3 regions of the Paenibacillus sp. FSL H7-0943 genome follow, and region 3 is predicted to be linked to each of the others. Evidence: riboswitches for the same ligand, from Rfam matches in the RefSeq annotation. Region 3 holds a riboswitch; each other region holds the start of a gene.
What was found. A riboswitch is a leader RNA that binds a small molecule or an ion and turns the genes downstream of it on or off. The one in region 3 is predicted to bind cyclic di-GMP.

Region 1 (6,370 bases), 410 kb from region 3:
TGGAGATTACGTGAAAGATATGCTGCGTTGGTTCCCTACTTGGGTTTTCTAGGATTTAATAAAAATCTATAAAATAAGTTTATGCATGCAGCGTTATTATGAAGTGTAGATGGATGTAACGCTCCAAAAAGCTTGTAGGAGGAATAAAGGTGAAAGCCAGATATAGTGTGATTGTACCCATGTTCAATGAGGAGCAAGTAATTAGCCATACTTATGAACGTTTGAAAAAAGTAATGGACGAGTGCGGCGATACTTATGAGCTGGTCTTCGTCAATGACGGCAGTCGTGATCGTTCCGCCCAGATGATTCGGGAGATCTGTGAACGAGACGAGCATGTCAAGCTGATTGACTTCTCGCGTAATTTCGGACATCAGGTAGCGATTACAGCTGGCATGGACTATGCCGAAGGTCAAGCGGTTGTTGTTATTGACGCTGATCTTCAGGATCCTCCGGAGGTCATTTTGCAAATGATCGAGAAGTGGAAAGAGGGCTACGACGTTGTATATGCGAAACGCCTGAAGCGCCACGGAGAAACGATGTTCAAAAAGGTCACCGCGAAGCTTTTTTACCGCCTGCTCAGCAGTATGACAAGTGTGGATATTCCTACGGATACAGGCGATTTCCGTCTTATTGACCGTAAGGTATGTGATGTCCTGCGGGGACTTAAAGAAAAGAACCGCTATGTCAGAGGTTTGGTGAGCTGGGTTGGCTTCAAGCAGACTATGGTGGAATATGAACGGGAAGAACGTTTTGCCGGAGAAACCAAATATCCGCTGAAGAAAATGATTCGTTTTGCGTTAGATGGCATCACCTCTTTTTCACATAAGCCGCTTAAGATTGCTACGTATATTGGATTCTTCCTTTCATTCTCTAGCTTTCTCTATTTATTTTTCGTCTTGTTTCAAAAGATATTTTTTACCTCCTGGACGGTTCCGGGCTGGGCTTCCATTGTAGGCGTTAATCTGCTCTTTAACGGTATCGTTCTGATGCTGTTGGGTGTGATTGGGGAGTATATCGGACGGATTTATGACGAGTCTAAAGATAGACCGCTATATATTGTTAGTGAGACTAAAGGCTACCAGAACGAAGAACAACTGGACCGCCGGAAGGACCACAATGATGTCAGATAAGAACTTGCGCGCTGCATTCATACAGTTCCTCAAATTTAATGCCGTAGGTTTGCTCAATACGCTTATTGATTTTGTGATTTTTACATTGTTGAATTCACTAGGGATGGTATACGCATTGGCGCAGGTGATCTCCTATAGTGCAGGCACGGCGAATAGCTTTATTTTGAATAAAAAAGTAACCTTTCGTGATCGCAACCGGGGGAATAAAGAAGGCTTCGACCGCGTGCAGCTGGTCAAGTTTATCGTGCTGAATCTGGTAGTGCTCGGAATATCACTGCTGCTAATGCATCTGTTGACAGACAAACTAGGTATTCAAGTCTTGATCTCCAAGGTGCTGGTTACCTTTATCACGGTGATCATCAATTTCTTTGGAAGTCGTAAATGGGTATTTTAAACATTAATTTCAGGCAGAAGGAGTTGCTATGCTTAAAGGCAAGTAGCTGTTTCTGCTTGATTTGTATATAACCATAGAAACAATATACGGAGGTGAATAACATTGCGTAAATTCTCCTATTTACTCATACTGGCTGGGATACTTATCATGTTATATCCGACAGCTAACGAATGGTACAACGACAGGCAGCAGGAGAAGTTATTAGAAACGGCTGAACTAAGCACTGCCGATAGTACTCCCCAGTCAGATCTGAGGAGCAGGTATGCTGAAGTTACTCAGCTGTTAGCAGAGGAATCGGTTCTGGATGCCCAGGCACAGCCCCAACCCCAAGAGACAGAAAAGCCTGAACCGGAGATTGAAGTCGGTGGCAAAGTAATCGCACTAATTGAAATCGATAAGATTGATTTGAAGCTGCCTGTATTAGAAGGGGCTACAAAAGCTAATATGAAACATGCTGCAGCCCATATGAAAGAAACGGCACCCCTTGGAGAGATCGGGAATGCTGCAATCGCGGCGCATCGGGCTCGAACTACGGGTCGTTTGTTTAACAGATTGAATGAGGTTGTTGTGGGGGATGTTATCACGGTAAAGACTAGTGATCAGGTGTTTAACTATGAGGTATACGATATTTCTGTTGTAGATCCGAGTGATGTCTCCGTTCTTGACGGGAATGACAAGGATAAGATTCTTACTCTGATTACATGTGATCCGTTAGTGAATCCAACGCATCGGCTGATTGTTCATGCCAAATTAACAAAAGGAGAATAGTGAATGACAAGAAAACACAAATACCGGGAGATATTTATAAAATAATGGGTAATCTAGTAAATTAGGTCTTGTTCACAACTATAAATATGATAGTATTATACTATGAAAGCTAAACACGATAACGGCAAACCTTCCGAAAGGTAGGGACGCAAAGCTAAAGGGCCTTTTCCCGAAAGGATGGCAGCCAGCTACCGAATGAAGAGGCTTTTTTTGTTTGTTTCAAATGGATTCTATCAATTATATCTAGTAAAGCTAGAACAGATAGAGCTTATACGATAACGGCAAACCTATCGAAAGGTAGGGACGCAAAGCTAAAGGGCCTTCCCGAAAGGATGGCAGCCAGCTACCGAAAGGAGTTTTATCCGTGAAAAAGATTTATTTTATGCTGGTGGCGTTGTTCGTCCTAATGACTTCAGTTCCGGTAAGTACAGCTCAAGCTGCAAGTGCAGATGCCAGCTGGTTGATTACATCCAAAGTGGCTCAAGGTGTTATTGGTATTAACTATGATATTCCGAAAGATAAAAGAATCAAACTCATGATCACCAAAGATAACAGCAGCTATACATATAACTTGTATGCTTCTGGACAAGCTGAGGACTTCCCTTTGCAACAAGGAAATGGGACTTATAAGGTTTCTGTTCTGGTGAATACAACCGGCAATAAATACAAAGCGTTATATTCCGAAGTAGTAGACGTAACCATGAGTGACTCGAATTCCGTATATTTGGGCTCCGTACAGAATGTGAAATGGAGTTCTTCTGATAAAGCGATTGTCAAAGCTAAACAATTAGTACAAGGCAAAACAACAGACGAAGAGAAAGTTAAAGCGATCTATAACTATGTAGTTGCGAATGTACAATATGATTACTCTCTTGCTAATAGTGTAACTACTGATTATATTCCAAGCATCGATAAGACATTGACTACTAAAAAAGGGATTTGCTATGATTACGCTTCTCTTTTTGCCGCAATGCTGCGGAGTGTAGATGTTCCTGCTAAGTTGGTAATGGGGAATACAAGCTACGTTACGCAATATCATGCCTGGAACGAAGTGTTGCTTAATGGGAAGTGGGTTACCATTGATACTACAGTGGATGCAGGACTTTCAAAGAGTGATAAGAAAACCGATTTAATTAAAGCCTCAAGCAAATATACTGCGGCAAAATACTATTAAGTTCGTCGCTAGAAACATAACTCTATTAAATAAACAACTAGCTTAATTATTAAGCTAGTTGTTTATTTTTATATTAGGGGTTGCTTTTCTATTAATAGTTGGGGTATTATAGGTAAGCGTTGTTAGACAGCGTACAGGCGATACAGACGAGGCTGATAAAAAGCTTCGAAAAATAAAGCTTGCATTTCTGAAAACAACATGATATATTATAAGAGTTGCTGCTGAGACATTAAACGGCGCCAACGAGAACTTGATCTTTGAAAACTGAACAACGAGTGAGTAGGAAATCACGTAAGTGAAATCCAAAATTAGAGAATTAATTTTCTCGTCAGATGTTTCAAAATGAGCATATCGCTCTTTTCAATACTAATTGGAGAGTTTGATCCTGGCTCAGGACGAACGCTGGCGGCGTGCCTAATACATGCAAGTCGAGCGGAGTTATTTTGAAAGCTTGCTTTCAAAATAACTTAGCGGCGGACGGGTGAGTAACACGTAGGCAACCTGCCCTTCAGACTGGGATAACTACCGGAAACGGTAGCTAATACCGGATAATTTCTTTTTTCTCCTGAGAGAAGAATGAAAGACGGAGCAATCTGTCACTGAGGGATGGGCCTGCGGCGCATTAGCTAGTTGGTGGGGTAACGGCCCACCAAGGCGACGATGCGTAGCCGACCTGAGAGGGTGAACGGCCACACTGGGACTGAGACACGGCCCAGACTCCTACGGGAGGCAGCAGTAGGGAATCTTCCGCAATGGGCGAAAGCCTGACGGAGCAACGCCGCGTGAGTGATGAAGGTTTTCGGATCGTAAAGCTCTGTTGCCAGGGAAGAACGTCCGGTAGAGTAACTGCTACCGGAGTGACGGTACCTGAGAAGAAAGCCCCGGCTAACTACGTGCCAGCAGCCGCGGTAATACGTAGGGGGCAAGCGTTGTCCGGAATTATTGGGCGTAAAGCGCGCGCAGGCGGCTATTTAAGTCTGGTGTTTAAACCTTGGGCTCAACCTGAGGTCGCACTGGAAACTGGGTGGCTTGAGTACAGAAGAGGAAAGTGGAATTCCACGTGTAGCGGTGAAATGCGTAGATATGTGGAGGAACACCAGTGGCGAAGGCGACTTTCTGGGCTGTAACTGACGCTGAGGCGCGAAAGCGTGGGGAGCAAACAGGATTAGATACCCTGGTAGTCCACGCCGTAAACGATGAGTGCTAGGTGTTAGGGGTTTCGATACCCTTGGTGCCGAAGTTAACACAGTAAGCACTCCGCCTGGGGAGTACGGTCGCAAGACTGAAACTCAAAGGAATTGACGGGGACCCGCACAAGCAGTGGAGTATGTGGTTTAATTCGAAGCAACGCGAAGAACCTTACCAGGTCTTGACATCCCTCTGAATCTGCTAGAGATAGCAGCGGCCTTCGGGACAGAGGAGACAGGTGGTGCATGGTTGTCGTCAGCTCGTGTCGTGAGATGTTGGGTTAAGTCCCGCAACGAGCGCAACCCTTAACTTTAGTTGCCAGCAAGTAATGTTGGGCACTCTAGAGTGACTGCCGGTGACAAACCGGAGGAAGGTGGGGATGACGTCAAATCATCATGCCCCTTATGACCTGGGCTACACACGTACTACAATGGCCGGTACAACGGGAAGCGAAGCCGCGAGGTGGAGCCAATCCCATCAAAGCCGGTCTCAGTTCGGATTGCAGGCTGCAACTCGCCTGCATGAAGTCGGAATTGCTAGTAATCGCGGATCAGCATGCCGCGGTGAATACGTTCCCGGGTCTTGTACACACCGCCCGTCACACCACGAGAGTTTACAACACCCGAAGTCGGTGGGGTAACCCGCAAGGGAGCCAGCCGCCGAAGGTGGGGTAGATGATTGGGGTGAAGTCGTAACAAGGTAGCCGTATCGGAAGGTGCGGCTGGATCACCTCCTTTCTATGGAGAATCGTTCTCTGCAATGAGGACATTCAAATCGGAAGCTAAGCTTCCAAAACTCAGGTTTAGGCCTGTTACTCACTCGTTGCTCAGTTTTGAGAGTTTAAGCTCTCAAGTAAGACTTGATCCTTGAAAACTGGATACCGAAACGAATTTGCGTTTTAGAACATCTTTTAGCAACTTGTGTAAACAAGTAAATGTTATTAGTGAGATTTTTCTTCGGAAGAATCAAGGTTAAGCTAATAAGAGCACACGGAGGATGCCTAGGCGCCAGGAGCCGACGAAGGACGTGGCGAACAACGAAACTGCCTCGGGGAGCTGTAAGCAAGCTTTGATCCGGGGGTGTCCGAATGGGGAAACCCAGCTGTGGTAATTCGCAGTTACTCATTTCTGAATACATAGGAAATGTAGAGGCAGACCAGGGGAACTGAAACATCTAAGTACCCTGAGGAAGAGAAAACAATAGTGATTCCGTCAGTAGCGGCGAGCGAACGCGGAACAGCCTAAACCTAAGAGCTTGCTCTTAGGGGTTGTGGGACGTCTCACATGGAGTTACAAAGGAATATGGTAGGTGAAGAGGTCTGGAAAGGCCCGCGATAGAGGTAAAAGCCCTGTAGCCTAAACTGTATTCTCTCCGAGACGGATCCCGAGTAGTGCGGGGCACGTGAAACCCCGTATGAATCCAGCAGGACCATCTGCTAAGGCTAAATACTACCTGGCGACCGATAGTGAAACAGTACCGTGAGGGAAAGGTGAAAAGCACCCCGGAAGGGGAGTGAAATAGAACCTGAAACCGTGTGCTTACAAAAAGTCAGAGCCCTATTAATGGGTGATGGCGTGCCTTTTGTAGAATGAACCGGCGAGTTACGTTTAACATGCAAGGTTAAGCCGAGAAGGTGGAGCCGCAGCGAAAGCGAGTCTGAATAGGGCGAATTAGTATGTGGACGTAGACCCGAAACCGTGTGATCTACCCCTGTCC
Region 2 (6,370 bases), 590 kb from region 3:
GATCGCCCATCTCCTCTGGTTTACTAGCTTTTCCGGAATAATTCACAATTAACCCAATTTAAGTTACTTTCAAAATCTAAGCGCCCCTTATCGAGGTTTGTTCCTCTCTAGAATCAAATAAACCTTATCTTGGAATTCATTATTATATTTGCCTTTTAAACAATAGTGTGTTATATTTATATGGTATTTGTTTTTCGATATATTGAATATCCCCACCAAGAAGATGTCAGGCCGACTATTATACACATCGGCATTTTGGACAAAGAGGCTTTATGTTTTCTTGCAGTACTCTTCCTTTTTATGAGATTAAATTCGAAATATAGCATTCCGATTCACACTGGCGCGGTCAATGGAGCCGCAAGGGCAAAAGAGAGGTAGGGCTTTTGTCGTATTGGAAGGATTATTCTCGCCACACGGCTGCTGGAAATAACAAGGAATCAAGACACCCGTTACTCACGAACGGCGGGGGATGAATATAACGAGAAAGCATGACGGTACGATCCTTATTCAAGGACTACGTCATGTGTGGAAAAATATAGGCGCCCGATAACCGCTACCTAGCGGATATCGGGCGCTGTCTACGTTCAGGACTTATTTTACATATCGACTTACAAAAGCTGTTACTACATCTATATACCCCGCCTTATCCGTATCATAAGACAATCCATGCCCCGCTTGCGGTACTATGAGCCTCTCTTTTGGACTCTGGCATGCCTCATACAATTCATTCATCATAGCAAAAGGTACAAAGTTATCCGCATCCCCATGAATAAAAAGAATCGGAGCCTTCGCTTTCCGCACTTGTTTTAATGCAGAGGCTTCACCAAAGCCATACCCCGCCTTCAAGCGGGTGATTAGACTTGCACTTTGAACGAAAGGGAAACTTGGTAAGCGATACATGCGTCGTAGTTGGTAAGATAATTGTGCTTTTACTGAGGTATAAGCGCAGTCCGCAACAATAGCTTTTACCTGCGGCGGAAGATCTTCCCCTGAGGTCATTAGCACTGTAGCACCACCCATAGAGACACCGTGAAGCACAATTTGAGCACTGGGCCCAGTCTTTTTAATCATGTATTCAATCCATTGCAAATAATCTTTTCGTTCCGGCCAACCAAAACCAATGTAATCCCCTGCGCTATCTCCATGCCCTCTTGCATCGGGAATTAGGATGTTAAAGCCTAAGTTCTCGTAGTAGATTTTGGCGTACGCCCCCATATCCTTTGCTTTACCTGAATAACCGTGGGCTAGAATGGCTGTGCGTCCCGCAGCACGATTAGATTGGAGTAAGTAACCCCTTAGTTTAAGTCCATCTGCAGATACGATCTCAATATTCTCGAAGCTCTGGCGAGAGACCCAATCCTTCCCCTCCCCCCAAGAAGCTCCGGCAACCGGAGGATCAGCCTTCAGATTAGGATTATTACTTAGAAATACCTTTGGCGCTCGTTTAATAGCAATACCATAGAAGAAAAATCCCACATAGATTAGAATCCCTATGATGATTACAGCGCTAATAATGAACCATATCAATTCGCCTTCGCCATCCCCTCTACATTTCTTTTCCAACAAGAGTATACCATCTACTTAGAATGCACCAAACTATCGCAATCATGACATACAAATAGAGCCGCCATCGGAACACTCCCGAAAGCGACTCTATGTTGATCTACCCTTTATTATTTATTCTTTTTGGAGAACTTGGTTCTCATTAATAATCCGATAAGTGCAAAACCTAAACCTGCTACATAGTAAGGTGCAGGACTTGATTCACCCGTTTTTGGCAATTCCTTCACAGGTGGCTTTCCTAATGGGATCGTATCGTCCACTACGATGATTTCATCAGGTGTTGGTGTTGGCGTTGGTGTCACTGCCGGTACCGGACCTAATGGGATCTCATCATCATCAACAAGTACTTCTGTGCTATTCGACGGTGTTGGTACTGGCGCTGGTGTCGGCGAAGCTACAGGCCCAAGCGGCACGGGATCTTCTGCAAGAACTATAGTGCCAATTACGGATGATGGCGTTGGTGTCGGGAACACCGAAGTCTCTGGTGTCGACGTTGGTGTTACCTCTGGTGTTACCGTTGGTGTTGGTGTTACCGTTGGTGTTGGTGTTACCGTTGGTGTTGGTGTTACCGTTGGTGTTGGTGTTACCTCTGGTGTTACCGTTGGTGTTGGTGTTACCTCTGGCGTTACCGTCGGTGTTGGTGTTGCTTCAAGCGTCGGCGTTGGTGTCGGCGTCACTGTCGGCGTCACTGTCGGCGTTGGCGTTGGTGTCGGCGTTGGCGTTGGTGTCGGCGTCGGCGTTGGTGTCGGTGTTGGTGTCACTGTCGGCGTTGGTGTCGGTGTCGGCGTTGGTGTCGGCGTCGGCGTCACTGTCGGCGTTGGTGTCGGCGTCGGCGTTGGTGTCGGCGTCGGCGTCACTGTCGGCGTTGGTGTCGGCGTCGGCGTTGGTGTCGGCGTCACTGTCGGCGTTGGCGTTGGTGTCGGCGTCGGCGTTGGTGTCGGTGTTGGTGTCACTGTCGGCGTTGGTGTCGGTGTCGGTGTTGGCGTCACTGTCGGCGTTGGTGTCACTGTTGGCGTTGGCGTCGGTGTCACTGTCGGCGTTGGTGTCGGTGTCGGTGTTGGCGTCACTGTCGGCGTTGGCGTTGGTGTCGGCGTTGGCGTTGGTGTCGGCGTCGGCGTTGGTGTCGGTGTTGGTGTCACTGTCGGCGTTGGTGTCGGTGTCGGCGTTGGTGTCGGCGTCGGCGTCACTGTCGGCGTTGGTGTCGGCGTCGGCGTTGGTGTCGGTGTTGGTGTCACTGTCGGCGTTGGTGTCGGTGTCGGTGTTGGCGTCACTGTCGGCGTTGGTGTCACTGTTGGCGTTGGCGTCGGTGTCACTGTTGGCGTTGGCGTCGGTGTCACTGTCGGCGTTGGTGTCACTGTTGGCGTTGGCGTTGGCGTCACTGTCGGCGTTGGTGTCGGCGTCGGCGTTGGTGTCACTGTCGGCGTCGGACATGGTGTTGGCGTCGGTGTCGGCGTTGGTGTCACTGTCGGCGTCGGCGTTGGTGTCACTGTAGGCGTTGGCGTCGGCGTCGGTGTCGGTGTCGGCGTTGGCGTTGGTGTTGGTGTCGGTGTCACTATCGGCGTTGGCGTTGGTGTCACTGTTGGTGTTGGTGTCGGTGTCACTGTCGGCGTTGGTGTCACTGTTGGTGTTGGTGTCGGCGTCACTGTTGGTGTTGGTGTCGGCGTTGGTGTCGGCGTTGGTCCGGGTTCATCACCATCGTATGGATAGTGGTGAAATTCACCACCACCAGTACCTTTGAGTGAAGCCGCCACTAAAGTACCGTTAATCTGACCATTAATAAAATCAACATGAGCATAGGGGGCAAGTATGCTTCCCATTACACCTATGCCTGCCATATCAAGATACGCAGCTTGGCTAAAGTTAAGCAAAATTTTCTTGCTGTTCAACACGTTATTAGGTAGAAATCCGAAGTTTTTCATTTTTACGTTAGAACCATCAATATTAATAATTGCAGTAGATCCTGAAGGAACATTTATTGTAATTCCGTAGGTATTAGAGACGTTATCTCCTGAAACATTAAAAACATTGACCGCAGGATCTGTACCTGTCAGGGTAAGGCTGCCATATTGGTACACTGTTGTTCCATTCGCCGGCAATGCTGCAAGTTCTGCTGATTTGTCCTTCAAAGACTGACCTACTGCTGAAAAGTCAATCGTACTCCCCTGTCTTTTTGTACCACCCTTGAGGAGCGTTACATTCCCTGAAAAATCTCCCCCGTGCACGATATTCCCATAAACAGTACCTCCGTTGAAAGTAAGATTCCCTCCAACAACAAGTGTGTCAGTCAGGGAAACCTCTGCAGCGGTCAACCTATCTCCAACACTATAGTTGGTTAAGTTAACGTTACCTCCAGCAGCAAACCTTCCTTCCGTATCCGAAACTGTTGTTATATCCCCTAGAATAAACACGTTGTAGACCGCTGCAATTCCCAATGTAGAAGAACTGCTAGCTCCAGCAACTCCAGCTCCCAATGAGGAAAGCCCACTACCTACCGTCAAAATCCCAGCTAATACAAGCGAGAGTAACGGTTTTATTCTTCTTTTCAAATGGCACACCTCCTAAAACTATGATTTATATTAATCAGAATAATTACCAGAAACTCTAAAGGACCTAACAACAAAAAAGACCGCCAAAAAGAAGTGAAATTCCCTTCTCATGGCAGTCGGACGGTCATTGTGCCTTTAAGACACTTTAGACTCCTGGACTTTGCGTCCCGCCCTTTCAGACGGTTTGCTATTATCATGACTATATATATGTATTACACTGCAAGTCCAGAACTGGTAGCTGAAGCATTCTATCCAATAACAGTCTATGACTTTTAATACTTTTGAATTAATAACAGTTTAGCTCCCGACACCCACAATTGTCAATCAATTCCTTTCGATAATTCCCCGCATTAGTACCACACAAAAAAAGCGCCTAAAGGCGCTTCGCATAAGGTTTTTCATTAAATTTTAAAGTAACTGTATATAGCCCAATATGGATATCCATAAGGGAACACTCAGAATTAAACCAAAAAACAATCCACGCTGGAGGCTGCCCTCTTTTTCCATCATAATTCTCCTTTATTTGCGTTCGATACATTAATTTTTATTATTACAATTTTTAATATAATTTATTCTCCGTTATTTAGTTGTGAATTTTATCACATTGGATAAGCTGTTTAGAAATACCATTGATTATTTTTGGAATATCGGGGTAGAATACGAATATACGTTCCTATTAGAGGTGATGAGATTCATGCATAGAGCAGAAAGCAGGGACAACATGCTGGTGAAATCTTATTTATTGCTTCCGATGATTTTATCAGCTTTCGAACGGGACTCCGCCATTTTATCTACACACTTACGAACACCCGCCCCTTATCTGGAGGTGCTTGGAACAGCTGCTGCAGTAGCTACAACAGATCTAAGGGATGTTCGTGCAGAAATGAGAAGACGGGGAATCAAGGTGTATGAGCAAAACAGACTTAATACGGGAATTGAAGCCAAGTATATATGTCGTGGCTATCATGAACGAATGCTGCTGTTGAATGACATTGTTGCGGCTCAGGCTGCCATCCATATGCGCAGATATCTAGGGCTGGATATTTCATCTTTTAAGAGTTACGAAGAACAGTACCAGATTAAGTAAAGCTGTATAGAAGCCGCTGCGCTCTCTCCCCCCAATCAATTAGTGAACAAAAAAATAGGCCTTACCATGGGAGTTGGCAAGACCTGAGAGAGATATACCACAAAACACTGGGGGGTGTTTGGTGTCTCTAATATATACCTCGAACCTGAAAAAAAGCTGATAGGCACATAAAAATTACATTAAAAATATTGTTCGCCGTTCAGAAGTGATTAGAGTGCTCCCACAAGCTTAGCCGACCTTTAGCTGGAATTGGATGGCTTAATGGATGAACCCCTTTAAGCTTCCAGGCAAACCGTCCTTCACTATAGTCGCCAAAATCATATTCGTTCCCATTGATCCATTCCCTTAAATCCACCTCTGGAGTAACCACATAACATCCCGCGAGCTGACCTGTAGCAATAATAGCTCCTGTCGGCAAATTATTCGCTGTATAGCCATGTTTCGCCAATACTGATTTGTACGGTTCCTGTTCACAAATCTTTTTGTCAATCCTCACTCCGGCATGGATGCCTAACTCGCCGCGGTAGGCTGTTCTCCATGAACGAGTTTCAAACTCTTTTTCACCAAGAGCAATTAAGGTCGCCCAAGGCTGCCGTATTGTTATACACCGCATGATATTTATCCCCTTTGTTTTACATACATTCTTTATACAATAACAAATTATTATTATTATGGAATATAAAAGAATATATTGATTATCTATCACTATATTTCATAAATAGGAATTTATGTTTGGACAATCTTTGATGAGTTAGATAAATTTGTATAGTTATTAATATACATAAGGAGTTGTATTCTTTTGTTAAAAAAAACAACATTACTACTTAGTTCTATAATTCTTATCTTAAGTCTGTTCTCAGCCTTTTCTGTATCCGCTGAAGAAACTGTAAAATGGGAAACAAAAGCTAGTTTGCCCATAAACTTGATGGGATCAGCATCAGCAGAGTTGAATGGAAAGATATATATTTTCGGGGGAGCAAATGGATCAGGAGAGGCAGCTACAGGAACAAGAACAAATAAAACTTACATGTACACTCCAGAAACTAACAAGTGGTCTGAAAGAAAAAGTATGCCCACTGCTAGAGCCGCAACAACTGCTGCAGTTATAGACGATAAGATATATGTTATTGGAGGTTACTATAGCGGGGGTAGAACCAACGTTGTTGAAATGTAC
Region 3 (6,370 bases):
AGACAGACAACAGAAACAAGACGGTTAATGCGGCGAATTTTAATAATAACAGTAATGGTTTGTTTGCAGATATCTTATTTTTTCTATTAGATATTCTCCTCGTTATTCCCATCCATAGGTCCTCTCTTTCTTCCGGAATGTCTTACCCTATCATTTCATTAGATTAAGGAAGGAACAATGCCCCTTGTGGAATTACCTGCTGCTTCTGGCTGGAACTCTCCCATAGCAAACGAAGATTGGCATCTCCTTCATTCTCATAATATTCAATTTGGATATCATAAAGCGTTCCGGCTGTGAGCGGGATACTTCCTTTATGAAGGGTTGCACTTTGATTTTTCCAATTGTCGATGATCAGCTTTCCGTCAATCCAGACACGGACTCCATCATCAGAGGATGCCGAAATCGTATATTTTTCACTGAATTTAGGTTTGAGTTTCCCTTTCCAGCGTACAGAAAAGTGATCTTCATTTATCTCTGAGGCAGGGGACCCACCATGCCAATTAAAATCAATCTTACGGTCATTGCGGATAAGTACCGCTTCTCCATCTAAATCAGTATTGTTATAGTATTCTCCAGTTAAACCCGTTAGGGTTACCGGAGTTACGGGTGCTATCGAAGGACCTCCTGTTGTGAGAACATAGTCCTCTCTCGATACTATAAATGAGTCTTTCATAAAGCTTTTAATTGACTGTAGCGTATTATTTTCTGTCAGTAATTTTCCCCAGGTCATCATATAGACCCATTTATTTTGTTTCTCAGTTAATACATCCGGGTTCGGCAATTGCCCACTCTCCCCGATTCCGATAGGTTTACCCTCGGCCAATGAGAGCAGATCCTCATAGTAGGACTGTTTATAATCGTTATTGTAGATATCCGCAGCCAGAACATCGAGTTTATCCCCACCGGGATAATATGCAGCATATGGATCTGACCATTCATTCGGTGCATTCGGATTCCACACCCACAGTAGATTATTTAGCTTGTGTGTGTTTACAAAACGATCATAGACAATACTCCACAGCTCTGAAAAATTGTCCTTTTTCCCCCACCAAAACCAACCACCATTCATTTCATGGTAAGGTCGCCATAAGACCGGCACTCCGGCATCACGCAGCTGACCCAAATATCCAGCAACCTCGTCTAGATCTGAAATTAGCCTCTTATACTGAGCTGTCCCAGGTGTAACATAAGCATTAAATTTCTCTTGACTGAGACTTCTGTTTACATTGGACCATTCTGGTGAGGTTCCCGGTAAGCTCTGATGGAAGGTCATGGCTACAATGCCACCCTCTTGATGCCATTCAATTGCACTGTCTATAACAGCTTGCCGCTGTTCTGCGATCGTCCCTTCGGATTGATTATTAATCGCCCCTAATTCATAACCATGTAGAACGGCATTTTGTCCCGAAGTATTCTTCAGCTTATGAACCAGTTCATCTGGACTTTCTAGATAATCATGCTGGCCGGACAAGATCCCTTTGCCACGTAGATTCACCAAATTACTCAGCAGTTGCTTGGCTTCTTCAGAAGCCGAAGGATTGCTTGGTATAGCCGGAGGTAGAGAGGAAGAAACACTCATAGCCTTCGGAAGACTTTTAACCTCTCCCCAAGGCAGCAAGGAAAAAATAATAAACACCGGTAACATAGTAAACAACAATCTGTTTTTCTTATAATATTTACGCAAATAAATCCTCCTTTCGGTAGCTGTACTGCCTCCACAGGTGTTAAAAACATACCTGTTATCGGACAATCGTCTTCTGACCTAATGAGGACTATAGCTTAGTAGCTCTGCAATAACGCAGAGCCACTAAGGATCGACCTTTAATTTTCATCAATCAGGAGACATCCGGAAGAAAAAGTGCACTTGCTGGAACTGTCTCTTTAGCTTGACTAGCACTTTCCCACATCAAGCGGACTCTCGCATCGCCTTCATTCTCGTAATACTCCACCTTGATATCATATAGCTGGCCAGCCTTCAGCGTTATAATGCCCTTACGCTCAGTACCACTTTGCTTAGTCCAACTATCAATCACGGATTCCCCATTCACCCAGACACGGATACCATCATCTGAGGTAGTGTAAAATGTATATTGCTCATTATATAATGACTTAATTTTACCGCTCCAACGTATGGAGAACCGATCAATCCCGAGGGCGGCATCCGGCGAGCCTTGCCGCCAATTGAAATCGATTATTGCATCAGTTCTGTTAAGAGCTGCTGCTCCCGACAATTGCATGTTGTTGTAATACTCTCCTGCAAGCCCCTTCGCGAGAGGAATTGCTGCCTCCCCCTCTTCTTCAGAAGGTGCCGGCGCTGGTGCGGCGCTAGGTGTCGGTGACAGACCAGTATTTAATTTATCTCTGGTCAGGGTATAGTTGCTATTCATAAATGTTTTGATTGTGTCTGCACTGTTATTCTCGTAAAGCATTTTTCCCCAGCTCATCATATACGTCCATTTACTTTGCGATTGCTGAAGCTTCTCCAGATTAGGCATTTCACCATTTTCCCCGATCGCAATCGGTTTGCCTGCGGCTAGACTCAATAAGCTGTCATAGTATTTTTGCTGGTAATCATTTTCGTATATATCTGCTGCCAGAATATCTACTTTATCAGCACCTGGATAAGTTAGCGCATAAGGATCTGACCAAACATTGGGAGCATTCGGACTCCACACCCATAACAAATTATTTAATTTATGAACGTTAACAAAACGGTCATACATAATATTCCATAGTTTAGAAAAGTTATTTTTCTTCCCCCACCAGAACCAGTTCCCGTTCATTTCATGATAGGGTCTCCAAAGCACCGGAACATTGGCATCGCGCAAGCTTTTTAAAGAGACGGCCACCTTATCAAGCTCAGCGATCAGATTGTTATATTGCTTGGTACCCGGTGTAACGTAACTATCGAACTCACTCTGGCTAAGTGTTTTTTTCACATTATCCCAGTCATAAGAGGTGCCCGGCAGGTTAGCATGAAAAGTCATAGCTACGATCCCGCCCGCTTTATTCCAGTTGATGGCGCTGTTCACCACATTTTGACGTTGCCAAGCCATCGTTGCTTCGGACTGACCACTGATCGCACCCATTTCATAACCGTGAAGAGCCGCATATTGTCCGCTGGTTCCCTTCAGCATATTGTTAATTTCATCTGGACTTTCTAAATAGTCATGTTGACCGGCAATAATACCTTTTCCTGAGATCGAGTAAAAATAGTTAAGCAGCTTTACGGCTTCAGGTGAGGCACCTGGGGTAACTGGCGTTCCAGAATTTGAAGCAGCTATGACAACAGACGGCGAAATTCCAACAGCAAGCGGAAATGCAGTCAGAAACAGGACGAGTGACAGAAATGCACCAAACAATCGATACGTACGGTAAGCTTTCAAAATAATCTCCCTTTCGGTAGCCAGGCTGCCACTCTTTCGAAGGCCCTATAGCTTTGCGTCCCTACCTTTCGATAGGTTTGCCTTTTCAATTTAAGAGAAATAATCTCTCTTACCGTAAGTATCGACGACAATTAATGATATATTTAGTGTTTTTATGACTTTTTTTGATAATTGAGTCAATTTACCTGTTTCAAGAAATTTTGAATTGGTTAAATAGATAGGTTAGACCTATGAAATGAATTGTTGTAGTTCTATATCATTCCAGTCTAAAGTAATACGTATGTTATCTTCTTCTACTAATTCAGACCCCGTCTGTACCTCTATAAACTCAACATCCGTCAAAGCAAGGATCGCGTGCTTCGTTCCTTCCGGTATACGTACCACGTCCCCAGCCTTCACATTATGTTTTTTCTCATTCAGCACAATACTTGCTTCGCCGCTGACGATTGTCCAAATTTCACTACGCTTGCGATGTAATTGATAGCTGATATTATTCCCCTCGGATATAAAAATCCGTTTGGTCAGCACTTCATTGCCTTCATCATATTTCACATAATCAATAACTTTGTAATGACCCCAACGGCGTTCCTCGTACATCGGTCTTTGTTCAAAGGTCTTCAGCACTTCTTTAATCCGTGGGCTCTCAGCTTTATGGGTAACTAGAATCCCATCCGGGCTAGCCGCAATGATCAGATCCTTCGCACCAATTACCGTAATCGGAATGTCCAGCTCATTAATCAAGCAAGTCCCCTCAGAATCCGCCGTCACAAAACCTTTTCCTACATGCTTGCTGCTCATTTCCTCTGTCAGCGTATTCCACGTTCCAAGATCCTTCCAGAATCCATCATACGGCTGCACCACAATATGTTCTTCTTTCTCCACCACTTCATAATCAAAGCTGATGGAAGACAATAGCTTATACTGCTTCTGCAATTCTTCATATCCTAAAGGCAACCCTTTACGCTGCAAAATATCTAACAAGTACCCTAAGCGGAAGGCAAACACGCCGCAATTCCACAAGGCATTTTGCTCGATGAGCTGTTCTGCTTGTATGCGGTCTGGTTTCTCTTGAAAGTGACTCACCTTCATAAAACCATTTTCCCCCGCCTCTTCGGTAGTAGGAATAATATATCCGTATTTCTCTGAGGCATGTTCAGGAACAACACCCATTAGAGCCAGATTTGCTCCACTTTCCAGCATGGTCTCCTCAAGCATAGCTATGGTATCGAAAAAGGATGCTTCTACATAAGGGTCAACAGGCAATATTGCTACCGTCTCCGCTGGAGAAACACCTGCCACTGAATAAAGATAGGTAGCTGTTAAGGCGATAGCCGGAAAAGTATCCCGACGCTCCGGTTCAACGATAATCGGCACATGACTTCCCAGCTGGCTTTGTATCATTTCTACTTGGCCACGGCCGGTGGCCAGATAAGATGATTCTGCCATCCCTGCTTCCTCCAGCTGTCTCCAGACACGTTGTACCATGGATTCTGGTTCACCTTGAGGGCTTTCAAGTACCTTTAGAAATTGCTTTGAACGTGAGTCGTTGGACAACGGCCATAACCGTTTACCTGAACCGCCTGATAGAAGTACCATTTTCATAGAATGAACCCTCCTTGAATTATGGAAATCGAGCATATTTGAATTGTTATCAAAACGTCAGCTTCCACTTAGCCTTATTTCGAGCGGATGCACTAAAAAAATTTGTTAGGTAGAAACCACTCCAAGGGATTTTGGACTTCCGATCGCTGTTATCCTCAGATTTCCTGATTGAACCGCTTCTCGCGGTAGAAATCCGAGGATAGCATATGCTTTCGAAGCTAGCTTTCCTACGGAAATCTTTCGGGCGAACACTCCGTTTCTACAGTTCCAAATTCCCTTTCCGTTCTTCACCTAACCAACTTTTTCTTAATACTTGATCCGTGCGTACCGGGCTGTACCAGCCGGAAGCAAGCACGTTTTTCTAAAGATTTGCTTCTGCTCTGGGGGAGGCAGCTGCAACTGCAACAACTGTAAGAACAACTGCAACTACAAGAGCAAGACTAGTTGCCACCACAGAGACAATGACAACTACAACTACAAATGCTACTGCTACTGCGGTATATAATCAGAGTACCTAACTTTATAAATTGCTTAGAAACTTAAGATAAGGGAACGGAGTGACGGAGGGGAATTTTGGAACTGTAAGAGCGTTAGCGTCCGCCTTTGTCTGCGGATTTCTACCGCTATCAGCGGTTAAAATCAGGAAATCTGCAGACAACAGCGGCTGGAAGTCCAAACATTCTCTGGAGTCACGGCTCATCCCTAAATAGAAAAAACACAAGTTCAATCAATATAACTTAGATTAAACCGCTCCAGCCACACTAGCAGAATAACCGCTCAATCCACCCATCTGCGGGCGACCGACAGAATGATAAACGAGGCCGGTACCCTCGATTTGCTCCTTGGAATACACGTTGCGTCCATCAATCAGCACCCCATTGCGCATGCTTTTCGCCAGCTGATGCAGATCAATGTCCTTCAGTAGGCTCCAATCGGTCAAGAGGCATACGGCATCGCTGCCCTCAGCCGCTTCCTCAGGCAGATTGCACCAGCGAAGCTGCGGATGATCATATTGCTGCCTGAAATTTGTAGCTGCGATTGGATCATATAGTTTGACTGTTGCCCCTTCAGCCACCAGTGCCTCAACAATCTCTCTGGCAGGAGCTTCGCGGACATCATCAGTATTAGGCTTAAAGGCAAGCCCCCATATCCCAATCGTCGAACCGCGCAGGCTGCCAAGTGATTCATGCAGCTTGGAGATGATCATAAACCGTTGTCCCTTGTTCACTTCGACTACAGATTTCAATAATTTGAATTCGTAATCGACGTTGCCCGCAATTTGAATGAGCGCATTAGTGTCTTTCGGGAAACAGGAGCCTCCATAACCGATACCAGCCTGCAGGAAGGATGACCCGATTCTTTGGTCCATACCCATTCCTTGT

Region 1: it holds a riboswitch for cyclic di-GMP, as region 3 does, so the genes downstream of both, NSQ55_RS03255 (transglutaminase-like domain-containing protein) here and NSQ55_RS04950 (glycosyl hydrolase) in region 3, are expected to answer to the same signal.
Region 2: it holds a riboswitch for cyclic di-GMP, as region 3 does, so the genes downstream of both, NSQ55_RS02490 (choice-of-anchor A family protein) here and NSQ55_RS04950 (glycosyl hydrolase) in region 3, are expected to answer to the same signal.

Annotation. Positions count from the first base shown of each region.
Region 1 is NZ_CP150148.1:738,553-744,922, forward strand. It holds gene NSQ55_RS03235 (phospholipid carrier-dependent glycosyltransferase) at 1-52, shown strand, start outside; gene NSQ55_RS03240 (glycosyltransferase family 2 protein) at 150-1,130, shown strand; gene NSQ55_RS03245 (GtrA family protein) at 1,117-1,524, shown strand; gene NSQ55_RS03250 (class D sortase) at 1,627-2,292, shown strand; cyclic di-GMP riboswitch class I at 2,406-2,488, shown strand; cyclic di-GMP riboswitch class I at 2,563-2,643, shown strand; gene NSQ55_RS03255 (transglutaminase-like domain-containing protein) at 2,657-3,466, shown strand; rRNA gene NSQ55_RS03260 (16S ribosomal RNA) at 3,834-5,391, shown strand; rRNA gene NSQ55_RS03265 (23S ribosomal RNA) at 5,624-6,370, shown strand, end outside.
Region 2 is NZ_CP150148.1:558,063-564,432, reverse strand. It holds gene NSQ55_RS02495 (alpha/beta hydrolase) at 592-1,566, opposite strand; gene NSQ55_RS02490 (choice-of-anchor A family protein) at 1,674-4,109, opposite strand; cyclic di-GMP riboswitch class I at 4,218-4,308, opposite strand; gene NSQ55_RS02485 (hypothetical protein) at 4,804-5,196, shown strand; gene NSQ55_RS02480 (ASCH domain-containing protein) at 5,396-5,809, opposite strand; gene NSQ55_RS02475 (kelch repeat-containing protein) at 5,996-6,370, shown strand, end outside.
Region 3 is NZ_CP150148.1:1,146,830-1,153,199, reverse strand. It holds gene NSQ55_RS04960 (discoidin domain-containing protein) at 1-112, opposite strand, end outside; gene NSQ55_RS04955 (glycosyl hydrolase) at 164-1,684, opposite strand; gene NSQ55_RS04950 (glycosyl hydrolase) at 1,836-3,386, opposite strand; cyclic di-GMP riboswitch class I at 3,399-3,478, opposite strand; gene NSQ55_RS04945 (sugar phosphate nucleotidyltransferase) at 3,615-4,988, opposite strand; gene NSQ55_RS04940 (UDP-glucose/GDP-mannose dehydrogenase family protein) at 5,731-6,370, opposite strand, start outside.